DNA from 4 places in the Streptomyces sp. NPDC059454 genome. Region 1 is predicted to be linked to each of the others. Evidence: riboswitches for the same ligand, from Rfam matches in the RefSeq annotation. Region 1 holds a riboswitch; each other region holds the start of a gene.
What was found. Region 1 has a riboswitch for cyclic di-AMP ahead of ACFXAE_RS08510 (transglycosylase family protein). Riboswitches for the same ligand answer to the same signal wherever they lie in the genome.

Region 1 (4,204 bases):
GGCGCCCCAGCGCAGGGCCTCGGAGAAGGACTCCGCGCCGATCGGGGCGATCATGAACTCCTGGATGTCCACGTTGGAGTCGGCGTGCGAGCCGCCGTTCAGGATGTTCATCATCGGCACCGGCAGCAGGTGCGCGTTGGGGCCGCCCAGGTAGCGGAAGAGCGGGAGGTCGGACGCCTCGGAGGCGGCGTGGGCGACGGCGAGCGAGACGCCGAGGATGGCGTTGGCGCCGAGGGAGCCCTTGTTGTCGGTGGCGTCCAGGTCGAACATCGCCTGGTCGATCAGGCGCTGCTCGGTGGCGTCGTAGCCGACGAGCTCCGGGCCGATCTGCTCGATGACGGCCAGGACGGCCTTCTCGACACCCTTGCCCAGGTAACGGTTGGCATCGCCGTCACGGAGTTCGATGGCCTCGAAGGCGCCGGTGGAGGCGCCGGACGGGACGGCGGCACGACCCGTGCTGCCGTCGTCGAGGCCGACCTCGACCTCGACCGTGGGGTTGCCTCGGGAGTCCAGGATTTCCCGGGCTACGACGACGTCGATGGACGGCACGAGCATCTCCTTCTTGGATGTGACGCGGGCGAGCAGGACCCCGGAGGGTCTTGCGAGTCCGAGCCTAACCGGCTCCGGACGATCGGCCAGCCGGTCGCCCGCCCCGTGGACAGAACCGAGAGTAAATTGTTTCCGAACGGAACAAAGCTGTTTCCGGAAACCCGGCCGTAAAAAACCCCGCCCCGGCGCGCACGGGGGAAGACGCACCGGGGCGGGTAGCAGGGGGACAGCCGCTTACTTCAGGTGCAGCTGCTGGCCCGGGTAGATGAGGTCGGCGTCGTCGACGATGTCGTCGTTCAGCTCGAACAGCTCGGCCCAGCCGCCCTTGACGTCGCGCTCGGCGGCGATGGAGCTGAGGGTGTCGCCCTTGACGACCTTGTACTCGCCGTCGCCCTTCTCGACCTTCTCGCCGGTCGGGGTGGTGACGGTCTTCTCCTCGGCCTTCTGCTCGGCGGCCGGGCGCTCGGCGGAGCGGGAGGCCTTCTGCTCGGCCTCACGGGTCTCGGTGGAACCGGTGCTCTGCGAGGAGCCGTTCGAGGTGTCGTTCGAGGAGGAGCCGGTGTAGGCGGTGTTGGACAGGCCCGTGCCGCAGACCGGCCAGGCGCCCTTGCCCTGGCCCGCGAGGACCTTCTCGGCGATCTCGATCTGCTGGGCCTTGCCGGCCTGGTCGGCGGTGGCGGCGTACTGCGTGCCGCCGTACGCGGCCCAGGTGGAGGCGGAGAACTGCAGACCGCCGTAGTAACCGTTGCCGGTATTGATGGACCAGTTGCCGCCGGACTCGCACTGGGCGACGGCGTCCCACTCGGAGGCGGTGGCGGCGGAGGCGCTGCCGGCCGCCATCAGCGGGGCGGCGACGGCGGCGGAGGCGACACCGGCGACGGCGATCGCGCGGGTGGCCTTGGACGGACGACGGTGCTTGCCCTTGCCGGAAAACAGCATGGTTGGATCCCCTCACCGACGCCTGCGAGGTGAGCTGTCGGGTTCGGGCCGGTTGAGTTGCCCGGCCACGCCCCTCACGGGACGCGGCTTCACCCCAAGCCCGATCCGGTGTCAATCACCGGAAGGGGCACTTACCTTGGGTCCCCCGCTCCTGCCTACGGCGCATGACGCGACGACTGTTCCCGTGCTGCCACTGGCAGGATTCGGCGTGGCGGCAGCCGGGGCCCGCGATGGCGAGCGGTCACGACCGTAGACACGCGATCCACGGAATTTCAAAGACGATCAGGGCTTCTGAGACCTATCTCTCACAGCCTTTAAACCGGACATTCGCCGCGAAACATGACGCCAACCGCCGCCGGATCCACGCCCTTTCGAGCGTCACTTTTCGCCCGGTTCGACCCCGACCTCGAGCTCCTGACCCGGCAGGATGAGGTCCGGGTCGACGCCGACGACCTGCTCGTTCTCGGCGTAGAGCGACCGCCATCCGCCGTCGAACTCAAGGGAGTCGGCAATGGACGAGAGGCTGTCGCCGATGCGCACGGTGTACGAGCCGTCGGCGGCGTCGCGCGAGGCATCGGTGCCGCGCGAGGCATGCCGGCCGGACGATTCCGACGTACGGTCCTCCTCGGCACTGGAGCCGCGGTGACGACCGGTACCGGTGCCTTCGGCGTCGGAGGCTTCGGAAGAGCCGGTGGTCTGGCCGGACTTGTCCGACTCATCACCCCTGGGAGTGGCCGAGACGGAGGGGGAGGTGCCGGATCCGTCGCCGGAGCCGGTGTCCGAATCCGCGTCCGAGTCGCTCGACTTGTCGGAGTTGGCCGATTCGCCGGCCGCACCCTCGCCGTCCTCCGATTCCTCGGCGCCGGACGACGGGCCGGACGTGGCCGACGGGGAGGGCGAAGCGGATGAACCGCCGGAGTCCGACGACCCGGACGAGTCGGACGAACCGGAGGAGTCGGACGTGTCCGAGGTGGAGTCCCCAGCCACGCCCGTGTCGACGCCGGCCGACGCCGAGTCCTGGTTCAGCCCCGCCGTCAGTCCGCAGGTGCGCCACGCGCCGACCCCCTGGTCGGCGAGGATTCTCTCGGCCACGGCTATCTGCTGGCCGCGGCTGGCCTGGTCGGCGCTGGCCGCGTAGTCCAGGCCGCCGTAGTTCTCCCAGTCGTCCTGGGTCAACTGCAGGCCGCCGTAGTAGCCGTTGCCGGTGTTCTGGCTCCATGAGCCGCCGCTTTCGCATTCGGCGACCCGGTCCCAGGTCGCACCGTCGGCCGCGCTGGCGCTGCCGGCTCCGAGGAGCGGGATCGCGATGGCGGAGCCGGTCACCCCGGCCGCGACGAGGAGAGCCGGAGCCTGGCGGGGGCGGCGGTGCCGACCGTTCCCGGAGAGCATGCGGAGACCTTTCGCAAGACAGCAATGACCCGCGCGGCGAACCGAGACCGATGCACCGCACTTGATGGGTGAACGTATCCGCAGACGATCACTTGTCACAAGTTAATGCCGCGCAGATCACGTGAAGATCACAGAGTTGAGCGCGTGTCATGTTTGCGCTGGCCCGCTCGGGGGCACAGCGGACGGCGGCCCGGCCCGTCACTTCCGCGGAGGAGTGAACTCCACCGGGAGCGTGCGCAGTCCGCGCATGATGAGCCCGCCCCGCCGGCGGAGTTCGGCCGGTTCCACCGCGAGCCGCAGGTCCGGCAGACGCGTCAGCAGGGTGGCGAGCGCGGTCTGGCCCTCCAGGCGGGCCAGCGGGGCGCCCAGGCAGTAGTGGATGCCGTGGCCGTATCCCAGATGCTGGTTGTCGCGCCGGCCGAGGTCGAGCACGTCCGGGCCGGCGAACCGCTCCGGGTCCCGGTCCGCGGCGGCGAGTACGACGAGGACGGGGTCGCCTGCCGCGATGTGCTGCCCGCCGATGGTGACCGGCTCGGTGGCGAACCGCCAGGTGGCGAGCTCCACGGGGCCGTCGTACCGCAGGAGCTCCTCGACACCGGTCTCCAGCAGCCCGCGCTCCCCGGCGGCGAGGGCCCGCTGCAGCCGCTCGCGCTGGCCGGAGTGGGTGAGCAGGGCGTAGGTGCCGTTGCCGATGAGATTGACGGTCGTCTCGAAACCGGCGAACAACAGGATGAACGCCATCGCGGCGGCCTCGTTCTCGGTGAGGTGCTCACCGTGGTCGGAGGCGCGGATGAGGCCGGAGATGAGGTCCTCGCCGGGGGCGGGTTCGGCGGGGAGCGCCTCGCGCTTGCGGTGGATCAGCTCGGCGAGATAGCCGCGCATCTTCTTCACGGACCGGGCGACCCCTCCGCGCGGACCCCCGCCGTGACGGATCATCATGCCCGCCCAGTCCCGGAAGTCGTCCTGGTCCTCGCGCGGGACGCCGAGCAGGTCGCAGATGGCGTAGATGGGCAGGGGGAAGGCGAACTCGTGGATGAGGTCGGCGGAGCCGCTGTCCGCGAACCGGTCGATGAGCCCGTCGGTGAGCTCCTGCACGCGGGGCGCGAACTCGGCGACCCGGCGCGGGGTGAACGCCTTGCTGACCAGCCGGCGCAGCCGGGTGTGGTCCGGCGGGTCGATGTTCAGCAGATGCGTCATCAGCTCCGCCTGGCGTTCCCCGGGGATACCGGTCTTGCCCTTGGCGTGGGCGGGCTCGTCGTGGTGCGCGGGGTTCTTGGAGAGCCGGTTGTCGGCGAGGGTCTGCTTGGCATCGGCATACCGCGTGACC
Region 2 (4,204 bases), on a different contig from region 1:
GGCGAAGCTCGACACCGAGCAGCCCCGCAGCAGTTCACCCGCCTCCGGGACGACACCTGGGGCCAGGACCGCGCCCTGGCAGTCCGACACTCCGAGCCCGATCGCCCGGCCCTGCCCCAACACACCCCGCTCGTACGGCAGGAAGCCCGCCGGTTGTGCGCCCGCGTACAGCACGGCGACCCGGGCCCGCGGGCGCACCCGGGCCGCGGTGATGCTGAACTCCGGTTCCATGAAGGGGTTGCGCGGTGCGTCCGCCGCGGCGCGCAGCTCCCGCCAGCGCTCCCGTTCCCCCTCGCCGAGCTCCTCGGGCCTCAGCACGCGCATGCGTCCACTGCTCACCTGACCCCCCGATCAAGTCCCCCCTGGACTCTTGGAAGGTACCGCCCGGGACCAGGTGGACGGTAGATAGCGGACCATGTTCTTGCCAAACGGGGAAAGAGTCCTGAACCGGTCCTTACCCGGCACCGAGAGAAGGGGAACCACACCGAAAGCGAGCGCAAACGGGCACGGTGAATCGGACCGTCGAGTTGTCCGTATTCTCTGATCATGGCCGCACCCACCGATTGCTCGCTCATCGCCACCGACCTGGACGGGACGCTGCTGCGCGGCGACGACACCCTCTCCGACCGGTCCCTCGCCGCGCTCGCGCGGGCGGGGCGGGCCGGTGCGCAGCACCTCGTGGTGACGGGGCGCCCGGCCCCCAGAGTGCGGCCGCTCCTGGACGACCTCGGCTGCACGGGGCTCGCGGTGTGCGGACAGGGCGCGCAGGTGTACGACGCCGGTGCGGACCGGCTGCTGTGGTCCGTGACGCTGGACCGGGAACTGGCGGAGACCGCGCTCGGCAAGATCGAGGCCGAGGTGGGGGAGGTGTACGCCGCGGTCGACCAGGACGGGGTCGACGGGCTGACGCTGATCGAGCCCGGCTATCTGATGCCGCACCCGACCCTGCCCGCGGTGCGGGTCGAGCGGCGCGGGGAGCTGTGGGACCGGCCGATCAGCAAGGTGCTGCTGCGCCATCCGGACCTGTCCGACGACGCGTTGGCGGCGGCGGCCCGGTCGGTGGTCGGTTCGCTGGCCACGGTCACCATGTCGGGGCCGGGCACCGTGGAGCTCCAGCCGTGCGGGGTGACCAAGGCGACCGGCCTTGCGCTGGCCGCCGAACACCTGGGGCTGAGCCCGGCGCGGACGATCGCCTTCGGCGACATGCCGAACGACATCCCCATGTTCGACTGGGCGGCCCACGGCGTCGCCATGGCCAACGCGCATCCCGAGCTGAAGGCGGTGGCGGACGAGGTCACCGCGTCGAACGAGGACGACGGCGTGGCCGTCGTCCTCGAGCGACTGTTCGGCGGGGCGATGACGCTCGCCCGTCAGCGGGTGGCTCAGTACGCGCCGAAGACGTTGTCGATGGAGCCGTAGCGGTCGGCGGCGTAGTTGCAGGCCGCCGTGATGTTCGCGACCGGGTCGTACGGGTCGAAGGCGGTGCCGGGCACGTGGTAGGCCGCGAAGGTCGGGTCGATGACCTGCAGCAGGCCCTTCGACGGGGTACCGGCGGCGGCGTTGGAGTCCCAGTTGTTGATGGCGTACGGGTTGCCGGAGGACTCGCGCATGATGTTGCGGTGGATGGCGTCGTAGCTGCCCGGGATGCCGTGCTGCGCCATGACGTCCAGCGACTCGCGGATCCAGCCGTCGAGGTTGTCCGGGTACGCCGTCACGGAGGCGGCGGTCGTCGTCGGCTCGGTGGTGGCCGCGGAGGCACTGGTCGCGCCGAACAGCGGCAGGGCGACCACGGCGACGCCGGCGACGGCGAGGGAGCGGGCGAGGCGGCGGCGGTGCTGACCGAAAGCAGGCATGTCTGGGTTCCTCTCCTACGCCTGCGAGGTGAGCTGTCGGGTTCGGGCGGGAGAGTGCCCGGCCGTGCCCCTGCGGGCATGGCTTCACCCCTAGCCGTTCCGGCACGTGTCCGGCCCGGCGGCTTACCTGGGTCCCCCGCTCCTGCCGTTCTGAGTGATCGTCGTGGGTTGATCCGGGCGGCGGCAGGATTAGGCGTCCACCCGGCAGGCCCGGAACGTATGCGAGAGCACATGTCGGGAACAAGTGCGGACATCACACAAGGCGCCGTTTGATCTTGCAATGGGGCTTTTGGGATGCTTGATCCTTTGCAGGTGCCAAGGGTCAACTCGGCGCTGTGGGAAGGCTGGAGGCGGGTGGCGGCGGGTGGCGGCCGGTGGCGGGGGTGGTGGATCGCGCGTGACCCACTTCACCGGGGATTCCCTCTGGGTACATTTCTCACCAAGGGGAATTCACTCGGTATTTGCGGCAAATCGGACGTCAGGGCGGGCGGGGTGATCCGCGCGGTGGGCCGCGGCCCGGAAGGCGGGCCGGGGCCGGGTCGAGGAGTGGATTGCCGCGTCCGGGAAAGGCGAGGAATGTCCGTTGTTATCAACCGATCAAAATCACTCCGTTCCTGATCCTCTGCAGCCCTGCCGGTAACCCCGGGCGCTGGCGGTGATCGAAACGTGACCGGATACGCTGACTTGAGTGAAGGCAGCGACCTATCGACATTCCGTGTAATCGCCAGTGGACACCAGCAGACAGGAGACCCCTCGTGACCGTCGTCGGGCCGTTCGGGCTGAGCGTGCGGGACCAGGCTCTGGAAGCCGATGTCCAGGCCGGAATGACGGCTGTCGAGGAAGGGCTGCTCGAGGCCACCAAGAGTGAGGTCCCCTTCATCACCGGGGCCGCCCAGCACCTGGTGCGGGCCGGTGGCAAGAGGTTCCGTCCGCTGCTGGTGATGCTCGCCGCCCAGTTCGGCGACCCCTACGCGCCCGGTGTCGTGCCCTCCGCCGTGGTGGTGGAGCTCACCCACCTGGCCACGCTGTACCACGACGACGTGATGGACGAGGCCGAGGTGCGGCGCGGGGTCGACAGCGCGAACGCCCGCTGGGGCAACTCCGTCGCGGTCCTCACCGGCGACTTCCTCTTCGCGCGGGCCTCGCACATCCTGGCCGACCTCGGTCCTGAGGCCGTGCGGGTGCAGGCCGAGGCGTTCGAGCGGCTGGTCACCGGGCAGATCCTGGAGACCGCGGGACCGCAGGACGGCCGCGACCCGGTCGACCACTACCTCGACGTGCTCGGCGGCAAGACCGGCTCGCTGGTCGCCGTCGCCTGCCGGTTCGGCGCGATGATGTCCGGGGCCGAGGAGACGGTCGTGGACGTGCTGACCCAGTACGGCGAGCGGCTCGGCGTCGCCTTCCAGCTCGCCGACGACGTCCTGGACATCGCCTCCGACTCCCACGAGTCCGGCAAGACCCCCGGCACCGACCTGCGCGAGGGCATCGCCACCCTGCCCGTGCTGCGGCTGCGCGAACGGGCGGCCCGGCTGGGTCTCGCCGACGACATCGCCCTGTGCGAGCTGCTCGACTCCGACCTCACCGACGACGTCCGGCACGCCGAGGCGCTGCGGCTGCTGCGCGCCCACCCCGCGCTGGAGCAGGCCCGCCGGGACACCGTGCGGTACGCCGAGGAGGCGCGCGCGGCGCTGGCCCCGCTGCCGGAGTGCGAGGCGAAGACGGCACTCGTGCAGCTGTGCGACGCGGTGGTGCACCGCGCGGGCTGAACCGGCCCGGACTCCCCGTGACCCCTACGGGGCGGGGGAGGAAACCGCCCCGCGTGTCATACCCCAGCAGTACGTGGAGTTGCGTCCGGGGTCTGACGAATCCGCCTGCCGGATTTGGTCAGATGGACCACGACGGACAACACCACTTCTCACCGATTCGGGTGAGAATGGCGGCTCAGGGTGAGACTGGTGCGAGGTCACGAGACGAAAAGCCGCCGCCGACTACGGAGGTAGGGCACACATGGCACCGTACGAATCCGACGACATGACGACCGCGGGGGAGGCCGACGAGCCGCGCACGCGACGGCGCAGGGCCGCGCGGTACGTCGTCCCGGTCACCGTGATGGGAGTGGCGGCCGCGACCATCGGTCTCGTCCCCGCGATCGCCGACTCCGGCGACCCCGACCTGCCGGAGATCACCGCCGCGCAGCTGATAGAGAAGATCGCGAAGTCGGACGTCGAGCAGCTGTCCGGCACCGTGAAGATCACTACGGACCTCGGTCTGCCGAACCTCGGCGGACTGGAGAGCGGCCTCACGTCCGGCGCCATGGGGCAGGGCGAGGACGGCGGCTCCTCGGCCGACCC
Region 3 (4,204 bases), on a different contig from region 1:
GGTGGGCGTCCTGTACGAGGAAGGCGACCTCGGCCTCGTCGGCCGGCGCCGAGGCGGGCGTCCCGTCGGCGCCGATGCGGTCGTAGCGTACGGTGGCGATGAACTCGCCGCCGATGGTGGCCGCGAGTCCCACCCGGTCCACGAAGTCGTGGTGCGTGAAGCGGTGGACGTCCTTGGCGGACAGGCGAGGGTAGGGCGCGAAGAAGCGGTAGTACTTCGACTCGTCCGACACCTGCTCGTAGAAGCTGACCAGGCGCTCGGCGTCATCAACGGTGATGGGGCGGATGCGCGCGGTGCCGCCGTCGCGCAGCACCACGTCGGCCTCCCAGTGGGCGGGATACTCGTGCCGGTCCGACGAGATCTGCATGGGCCCCAGACTACGGCTCGCGTACGACAACGGCGCGAGGCAGTCTGTGGTGGACGACAGCCGGGCCGAGGCCGCGGTCCGGCTGTCGCCGGGAGCGGGAGCGGATGCCACTTCGGGCACGCTCCGGTACACGCTCCGGGCACGCTTCACGATGTGGGAAACTGGTCTAGACAACCCTGAACACCGAAGGGCAGCAACACATGGCTGAGCGCCGCGTCAACGTCGGCTGGGCCGAGGGCCTCCACGCCCGCCCCGCTTCCATCTTCGTCCGAGCCGCCACGGCCACAGGCGTCCCGGTGACGATCGCCAAGGCCGGGGGCGACCCCGTCAACGCGGCCTCCATGCTGGCTGTGCTGGGCCTGGGCGCCCAGGGCGGCGAGGAGATCGTCCTCGCGTCCGACGCCGAGGGCGCCGACGCCGCCCTGGACCGGCTGGCGAAGCTGGTCTCCGAGGGTCTCGAGGAGCTCCCCGAGACCGTCTGAGCACGTATGGGGTGCGGGAATGTCTCCTCACCGACACGCACCGCAACCGAAAGGCCCGCCCGGACCACCGGGCGGGCCTTTTGCTTTTCCCTTTACGGGCAGCAGAGATAACCCCCGAGAAATGAACCCTCTTTGTATACGGCACCTGTGTTAATGCCGAAGGCTCGGCATGTTTACAGGATGTTGCGAGTTCCTCACACGGTCCGCGCGGCCGGCGCCGGAGACGAAACGCAGGCGGTGCCCGGCGCTCGCGCGCTCGGTGTGCAGTGCCGTGACGGACCGCGCGCGGTCACCGTCGCCGCGCGCCACGGCGTCCACGATCGCGCCGTGCTCCGCCCAGTACCCGACCGGGTCGGGCGGCCCCTCGGTGGTGTACATCCAGGCGATCTTGTGCCGCAGCTGGGTCAGCGTCGAGGTCAGTGCCGGGCTGCCGGTGGCTTGGGCGAGCGTCTCGTGAAACCAGCCGCTCAGGGAGCGCAGGTCGTCGCTGCTGCCCTGGCGGGCGCGTTCCTGCCCCAGCCGGACCAGGCCGCGCAGCACCTTCAGATGGGCCTCGGTGCGGCGCTGGGCCGCGCGGGAGGCGCCGAGCGGCTCGAGGAGCATGCGCATCTCCAGCAGGTCGGCGGCCTCCTGCTCGGTGGGTTCCGCGACGCACGCGCCCGCGTGCCGCCGGGTCACCACGAATCCCTCGGCCTCCAGCGTGCGCAGCGCCTCCCGGACGGGGACGCGGGAGACACCGTAACGGCGGGCGAGTACTTCCTCGGTGAGCCGGCCGCCGCGCTCGTGGACACCCGCGACGATGTCGTCCCGGATCGCCGTGCACACCGAGTGCGCGGGAATACGCATGACCGACCTCCGGCTTAATCCCCGTGAAACGTCGACGATTGACGTGTGTTCCGTGACTCTATTCCAATCAGCGGGAATTCACGACGGCGGACCGGAATCCATGCATATTTTTTGGACAGGCCCCCGGAAACACCGATGCCCCGGCTCGGGGAGCCGGGGCATCGGGAAGCGGTCGGGTCAGAGGTTCACCCCGTGCGCACGGAGGTAGGCGACGGGATCGAGGTCGGAGCCGTACTCGGCGGTCGTACGGGCCTCGAAGTGCAGATGCGCGCCCGTGACGTTGCCGGTGGCGCCGGAGACGCCTATCTGCTGCCCGGCGGCGACCTGCTGGCCCACGGAGACGCCGATGGACGACAGGTGACCGTACTGGGTGTACGTACCGTCGTGCATCTTGATGACGACCTGGTTGCCGTACGAGCCGCCCCAGCCGGCCTCGACGACGGTGCCGATGCCGACCGACTGGACGGGGGTGCCGCTCGCGGCGTGGAAGTCGACACCGGTGTGGCTGCCGGAGGACCACAGCGAGCTGCCGGCCTGGTAACTGGTCGAGACGTACGAGCCGGGGATCGGGGAGACGAAGGTGTTGAGGCGCTCACGCTCGGCCTCACGCGCGGCGCGCTCCTTCTCCGCGCGGGCCTCCTCCGCCGCCTTGGCGGCCTTCTCGCGCGCGGTCTCCTCGGCGGCCTTCCGTGCGGCGGCCTCGGCCGCCTCCCGGGCGGCCTCGTGCTGGGCGGCCGCCTGGGCGTCGATCCGGTCGGCGACCGCGTCGCCCAGGGTGACGACGGGCGTGAGGCCGGTCTGCGCGGCGGCGGGTTCGGCGGCGAGTGCGGGAGCCGCGAGGGAACCGACGACGCCGGTGGTGGTGAGCGCCGCGACGCCCGCCGCGCGGGCGGTGCCGCGCTGCGTCCGGCTGGGACGACGGTGCTTGCCCGGGGCGCGGGTGAACGCCATGTACAGGCTGGTCCTTTCCTTCCCTCTCGCCTACCGGGTTAGCTGACGGGTTCGGAGCAGGAAGGTCTCCTACGGACCCCCTCGCGACACGCGCGGGCGTCCGATTCACCCCAGGGACTGCACGGGTCCCCGGCTCCCCTGGCTCGCGCCGTACGGGGACTCGGCGATGGCTGTCCGGTGCCGCGGATGCGGCGCACTGCCCGACGAACAGCCCGGATGACGCTAAGCGGGCCGTCCCCCCGTCCTCAAACGAATCCCGGTTTTTGTAGCGCATCCCACAGGGCAGACAGGCAACTTCCGCCCCGATTCGGGCACAAGCGGGCCCTGGTGACCTTCGTGTCACCAGGGCCCCACGCGCGCGTGCGCCTTCGCGGCTCCTACTCGGCCGCCACGACGGTGACTTCACCGATCCCGAGGGCCTCGACGGGCGCCTTGATCTGCGCCGCGTCACCGACGAGGACGGTCACCAGACGGTCCACCGGGAAGGCGTTCACGACGGCCGCGGTGGCCTCCACGGTGCCGGTCGCGGCCAACTGCCGGTACAAGTCGGCCTGGTAGTGGTCGGGCAGGTGCTGCTCGACCTGGTCGGCCAGGGTGCTCGCGACCGCCGCGGCGGTCTCGTACTTGAGCGGCGCCACACCCACGAGGTTCTGCACGGCGACATCGCGTTCGTCGTCGGTGAGCCCTTCCGCGGCGAGCGTGCGCAGCACCGTCCACAGGTCCTCGAGGGCGGGGCCGGTGTTCGGGGTGTCGACGGAGCCGCTGATGGCCAGCATCGCCGCACCCGTGCCGTCCGGGGCGGACCGCAGGATCTGCCCGAACGCCCGGACGCCGTAGGTGTAGCCCTTCTCCTCACGCAGCACGCGGTCCAGGCGGGACGTGAGGGTGCCGCCCAGGCAGTACGTGCCGAGCACCTGCGCGGGCCACACGCGGTCGTGCCGGTCGGGGCCGATACGGCCGATCAGCAGCTGCGTCTGGACGGCGCCGGGACGGTCCACGATCACGACGCGGCCGGTGTCGTCGGCGACCACCGGGGGGACGGGCCGCGGCTGTGCCGAGGAGCCGGTCCAGGAGCCCAGTGTGTCGCCGAGCAGCGCGTCCAGGTCGATGCCGGTGAGGTCACCGACGACCACGGCGGTGGCCGTGGCGGGGCGGACGTGCTTCTCGTAGAAGGCGCGTACGGCCGCGGAGTCGATGCCGGTGACCGTCTCCTCGGTGCCCTGGCGCGGACGCGACATGCGCGCACTCGCCGGGAACAGCTCCTTGGAGAGCTCCTTGGCGGCGCGGCGGGAGGGGTTGGCCAGCTCGTGCGGGATCTCGTCGAGGCGGTTGCGGACCAGCCGCTCGACCTCGCTGTCGGCGAACGCGGGCGCCCTGAGGGCGTCGGCGATCAGACCGAGTCCCTTGGTGAGCCGCGAGGCCGGGACCTCCAGGCTGAGGCGGACGCCGGGGTGGTCGGCGTACGCGTCCAGGGTGCCGCCGCAGCGCTCCAGCTCGGCCGCGAACTCCTCGGCGGAGTGCTTGTCGGTGCCCTCGGAGAAGGCCCGCGCCATGATCG
Region 4 (4,204 bases), on a different contig from region 1:
AACGCGGATGAAGATCTCCTCGAAGACACGGGACTGGGCGTTGGTGCGGTAGAAGACGGCGACGTCACCCGCCTTCGCCTCGCCCGCGTCCGTGAGGCGGTCTATCTCGTCGGCGACGAACTGGGCCTCGTCGTGCTCGGTGTCCGCGACGTACCCGGTGATCCGCGCGCCCGTGCCGGCGTTGGTCCACAGGTTCTTGGGGCGGCGGGACTCGTTGCGCTCGATGACGGCGTTGGCCGCGCTCAGGATGGTCTGCGTGGAGCGGTAGTTCTGCTCCAGCAGGATCGTGGTCGCGTCCGGGTAGTCCTCCTCGAACTGGAGGATGTTGCGGATCGTCGCGCCGCGGAAGGCGTAGATCGACTGGTCGGCGTCACCCACCACGCACAGCTCGGCGGGCGGTACGTCGGCGGGGTGCCCGGAGGTGCCGACAAGCTCACGCACCAGGGCGTACTGGGCGTGGTTGGTGTCCTGGTACTCGTCGACCATGACGTGCCGGAAGCGGCGGCGGTAGTGCTCGGCGACGTCCGGGAAGGCGCGGAGCAGGTTGACCGTCGTCATGATCAGATCGTCGAAGTCGAGGGCGTTCGCCTCGCGCAGGCGTGACTGGTACATGGCGTAGGCCTGGGCGAGGGTCTTCTCGAAACCGTCGGCGGCCCGGGCGGCGAAGTCCTCCTCGTCGATCAGCTCGTTCTTCAGATTGCTGATCCTGGCGCTGAAGGACTTCGGCGGGAAGCGCTTGGGGTCGAGGTCGAGGTCCCGGCAGACCAGGGCCATCAGACGCTTGGAGTCGGCGGCGTCGTAGATCGAGAACGACGACGTGAAGCCGAGCTTCTTGCTCTCGCGGCGCAGGATGCGCACGCACGCGCTGTGGAACGTCATGACCCACATGGCGCCCGCGCGCGGGCCGACGAGCTGCTCGACGCGCTCCTTCATCTCACCCGCGGCCTTGTTGGTGAAGGTGATCGCGAGGATCTGGCCCGGGTGGACGTGCCGCTCGGCCAGCAGGTGGGCGATGCGGTGGGTGAGCACGCGGGTCTTGCCGGAGCCGGCGCCGGCCACGATGAGCAGCGGGGAGCCGGAGTGGGCGACGGCGGCGCGCTGGTTGTCGTTGAGCCCTTCGAGGAGCGCGGCGGCGTCGATCACCGGGCGCGGGGCGCCGTCGCGGTAGTGGGTGTCCCTGTCCGGCGGCACGTCGAACCTCCCGCCGAACAGGTCGTCCGGGATCTGCTCCGGTACGTGCTCGTCCTCGGGTGGTGGCGGGGGCTCCTCCGCGGGGCCCCGCCGGGCCTGGAGGTCTGCCAGGAAGCTGTCGTCAAAGAGGCTGCTCATCGCTCTCCGAGTCTAGGGCGCTCCACCGACAACCCGGGGCCGCCCCGGGAACATCCCCGGATTCCGGCAGCCGGGGCAGAACACGCACCCTCCAGAACCATCATCTCACCCTGCGTGACGCCACACGCAAGGTCACGAAAATGTATCGGGCATATCACCCATCAACCTTCACAGGGACCACACCAGTTGGCTACGGTGCGGGCGGGCCGTGCGACCCCCACCGGCGAACCTCGCCGGGCCGCGCGGCCTCCGCCGAGTCCGTCACTGCCGATCACGGCAGCCGGAGCCGGGGACCCACCGAAACCTTGGGGTGAATCGGCCCACTCCCTCGCGGAGCGGCCGTAGGGCAACCCTTCCAAGCACCCGCCCGAACCCGACAGCTAACCCGGTAGGCGGAGCACTGGAAGGAGTCGCCTCCCTTGGCGTCGCACCGCAAGTCGCGCATCCCCGGCACGCGCGTGGCAGGCATACGGACCCCGGCCCTCGCCACGGCCGCGCTGACCTCCGTGGCCCTGCTGTCCCAGACGGCCACCGCCGCCCCCTCCGACGACGGCAGGCCGAGCCTGGAGGAGGTCGAGAAGAAGGTCGACGACCTCTACCGCCAGGCGGAGTCGGCGACCGAGAAGTACAACGCGGCCAAGGAGAAGACCGCGAAGCAGCGCAAGCAGGTCGGCACCCTCCTCGACGACGTGGCCAAGCGCACCCAGAAGCTCAACGACGCGCGGGAGGAGCTGGGCACCTTCGCCGCCGCCCAGTACCGGACCGGTTCCGGTGTCCCCGACACCGCGACCTTCCTGCTCGCGGACACCCCGCAGGACTTCTTCGACCGGTCCCAGCTGATGGACCGGATGACCGGCCGCCAGAAGGAAGCGGTCGACGACTACGTCACCCAGCAGTCCGAGACGATGAAGAAGCGCCAGGAGGCCACCGAGAGCCTCGAGACGCTCACCGAGTCCCAGGGCGACCTGAAGACGGCCAAGGCCACCGTCCAGAAGAAGCTCGCCGACGCCCGCGCGCTGATGTCGAAGCTGACCGCCGAGGAGAAGGCACGGCTCGCGGCGATCGAGAAGAAGAAGCAGAAGGAGGCCGCCCGCAAGGCCGCCGAGCTCGCCCGGCAGCAGGCGGAGCAGCAGAAGGCCCAGGAGGAGGCCGCCGCCGCTCAGCAGGACGACGGCACGTCGGGCAGCTCCTCGGGGTCCTCCGGCTCGGCCACCACGCCGTCCACCGACTCCTCATACGCCACCAAGGCCGAGAAGGCCCTCGCCTTCGCCCGCGCGCAGATCGGCAAGCCGTACGTCTGGGGCGCCACCGGCCCCGGCTCCTACGACTGCTCAGGCCTCACCCAGGCCGCGTGGAAGGCCGCCGGCGTCACCGTCCCGCGCACCACCTACGACCAGGTCGACGCGGGCACGACGGTCCCCGTCTCCCAGGCCCTCCCCGGTGACCTGGTCTTCTTCTACGACGATGTCACCCACGTGGGCATCTACATCGGCAACGGGATGATGATCCACGCGCCGAAGCCCGGCACGTACGTCCGCGAGGAGTCGATCTTCTACGACGGCGAGTCCTCGATCCACAGCGTGGTGCGCCCCGCCTGACCTGCTCGGGGGACGGAGCCCGGCGCCCCTGCACGCGGCGCCGGGCGGAGGCGATCAGGTCCACAGCACCGCGATGAAGACATTCGTCACGGTCAGCAGGCCGACCAGGCCGAACAGGCCCTTGTCCACCCTCTCCTCGTCCCGCTTCACATAGACCAGGCCGAGGATCACGATCAGCAGGGCCAGCTTCACGCCGATCTTGATGTTGTCGACGGAGTAGTCCTGGGCCTGGTTGAGGCCGACCAGGACCACACCGGTGACCAGCATCGTCAGCGCACCGTGCAGCATCGCGGGGACGAACCGGGCGGTGCCCGCGCCCATCGCCTTCATCTGGGTGAGGAAACCGCCGAGGAGCGACGCGATGCCGATGATGTGCAGACCGACGAAGAGGTGGATGAGTACGTCCATGAGGCCGGAGCCTAGCCATAGCCGCCGCGTAGCACTCCGGCGCCCTCATCCGTCCTTCCTCCGGCACATCGGTCATCACCCTGAGCGAAGACGACGAAGCCGGAGCAGGGCCCCTGCCACTTGTGGTCCCCCGACGGGTCCGCTCACGCCACTTCCGCACAACCCGCCACCGGAGCCGCGCGGCTCCCGGCGAGATGCCCTTCGCAGGCGCCACGCGCGTGGTCCGAACGGCCCGCTCAGACCAGCCGCCGCGCCGTCGCCCAGCGGGTCAGTTCGTGGCGGTTGGACAGCTGGAGCTTGCGCAGGACCGCCGAGACGTGGGACTCGACCGTCTTCACCGAGATGAACAGCTGCTTGGCGATCTCCTTGTAGGCGTAGCCCCGGGCGATCAGCCGTAGTACCTCCCGCTCGCGCTGGGTGAGGCGGTCCATGTCCTCGTCGACCGGCGGGGCGTCGGTCGAGGCGAAGGCGTCCAGGACGAAGCCGGCCAGACGCGGCGAGAAGACCGCGTCCCCCTCCTGCACCCGGAAGATCGAGTCGACCAGGTCGGTCCCGGTGATCGTCTTGGTCACGTATCCGCGGGCACCGCCCCGGATCACCCCGATCACGTCCTCCGCCGCGTCCGACACGGACAGGGCAAGGAAACGGACCGGCTGCTCGGCGTCACCCATCAACGGGGCACAGCGGCGCAGCACCTCGACACCGCCGCCACCGGGCAGGTGCACGTCGAGCAGGACCACCTCGGGCCGGGTGGCGGTGATGACCGTGACCGCCTGGTCGACGTCGGCGGCCTCGCCGACCACCTCGACACCGGTCTGCTCGGTCTGCCCGATCTCCGCCTGGACGCCCGTGCGGAACATGCGGTGGTC

Region 2: linked by a shared signal. The riboswitch ahead of ACFXAE_RS07285 (transglycosylase SLT domain-containing protein) and the one ahead of ACFXAE_RS08510 (transglycosylase family protein) in region 1 are both predicted to bind cyclic di-AMP.
Region 3: linked by a shared signal. The riboswitch ahead of ACFXAE_RS11085 (M23 family metallopeptidase) and the one ahead of ACFXAE_RS08510 (transglycosylase family protein) in region 1 are both predicted to bind cyclic di-AMP.
Region 4: linked by a shared signal. The riboswitch ahead of ACFXAE_RS02075 (NlpC/P60 family protein) and the one ahead of ACFXAE_RS08510 (transglycosylase family protein) in region 1 are both predicted to bind cyclic di-AMP.

The regions. Positions count from the first base shown of each region.
Region 1 covers NZ_JBHYVC010000008.1:146,295-150,498, reverse strand. Annotated here, with positions in the region: gene eno (phosphopyruvate hydratase) at 1-549, opposite strand, end outside; gene ACFXAE_RS08510 (transglycosylase family protein) at 784-1,488, opposite strand; cyclic di-AMP (ydaO/yuaA leader) riboswitch at 1,493-1,661, opposite strand; gene ACFXAE_RS08505 (transglycosylase family protein) at 1,867-2,877, opposite strand; gene ACFXAE_RS08500 (cytochrome P450) at 3,076-4,204, opposite strand, start outside.
Region 2 covers NZ_JBHYVC010000007.1:107,090-111,293, forward strand. Annotated here, with positions in the region: gene ACFXAE_RS07275 (GNAT family N-acetyltransferase) at 1-324, opposite strand, end outside; gene ACFXAE_RS07280 (HAD family hydrolase) at 547-1,419, shown strand; gene ACFXAE_RS07285 (transglycosylase SLT domain-containing protein) at 1,383-1,853, opposite strand; cyclic di-AMP (ydaO/yuaA leader) riboswitch at 1,859-2,027, opposite strand; gene ACFXAE_RS07290 (polyprenyl synthetase family protein) at 2,609-3,619, shown strand; gene ACFXAE_RS07295 (outer membrane lipoprotein carrier protein LolA) at 3,861-4,204, shown strand, end outside.
Region 3 covers NZ_JBHYVC010000011.1:123,706-127,909, forward strand. Annotated here, with positions in the region: gene ACFXAE_RS11070 (GNAT family N-acetyltransferase) at 1-367, opposite strand, end outside; gene ACFXAE_RS11075 (HPr family phosphocarrier protein) at 568-849, shown strand; gene ACFXAE_RS11080 (GntR family transcriptional regulator) at 1,000-1,695, opposite strand; gene ACFXAE_RS11085 (M23 family metallopeptidase) at 1,873-2,646, opposite strand; cyclic di-AMP (ydaO/yuaA leader) riboswitch at 2,659-2,822, opposite strand; gene ACFXAE_RS11090 (M16 family metallopeptidase) at 3,024-4,204, opposite strand, start outside.
Region 4 covers NZ_JBHYVC010000002.1:155,370-159,573, forward strand. Annotated here, with positions in the region: gene pcrA (DNA helicase PcrA) at 1-1,329, opposite strand, end outside; cyclic di-AMP (ydaO/yuaA leader) riboswitch at 1,585-1,741, shown strand; gene ACFXAE_RS02075 (NlpC/P60 family protein) at 1,749-2,927, shown strand; gene ACFXAE_RS02080 (hypothetical protein) at 2,982-3,335, opposite strand; gene ACFXAE_RS02085 (LuxR C-terminal-related transcriptional regulator) at 3,572-4,204, opposite strand, start outside.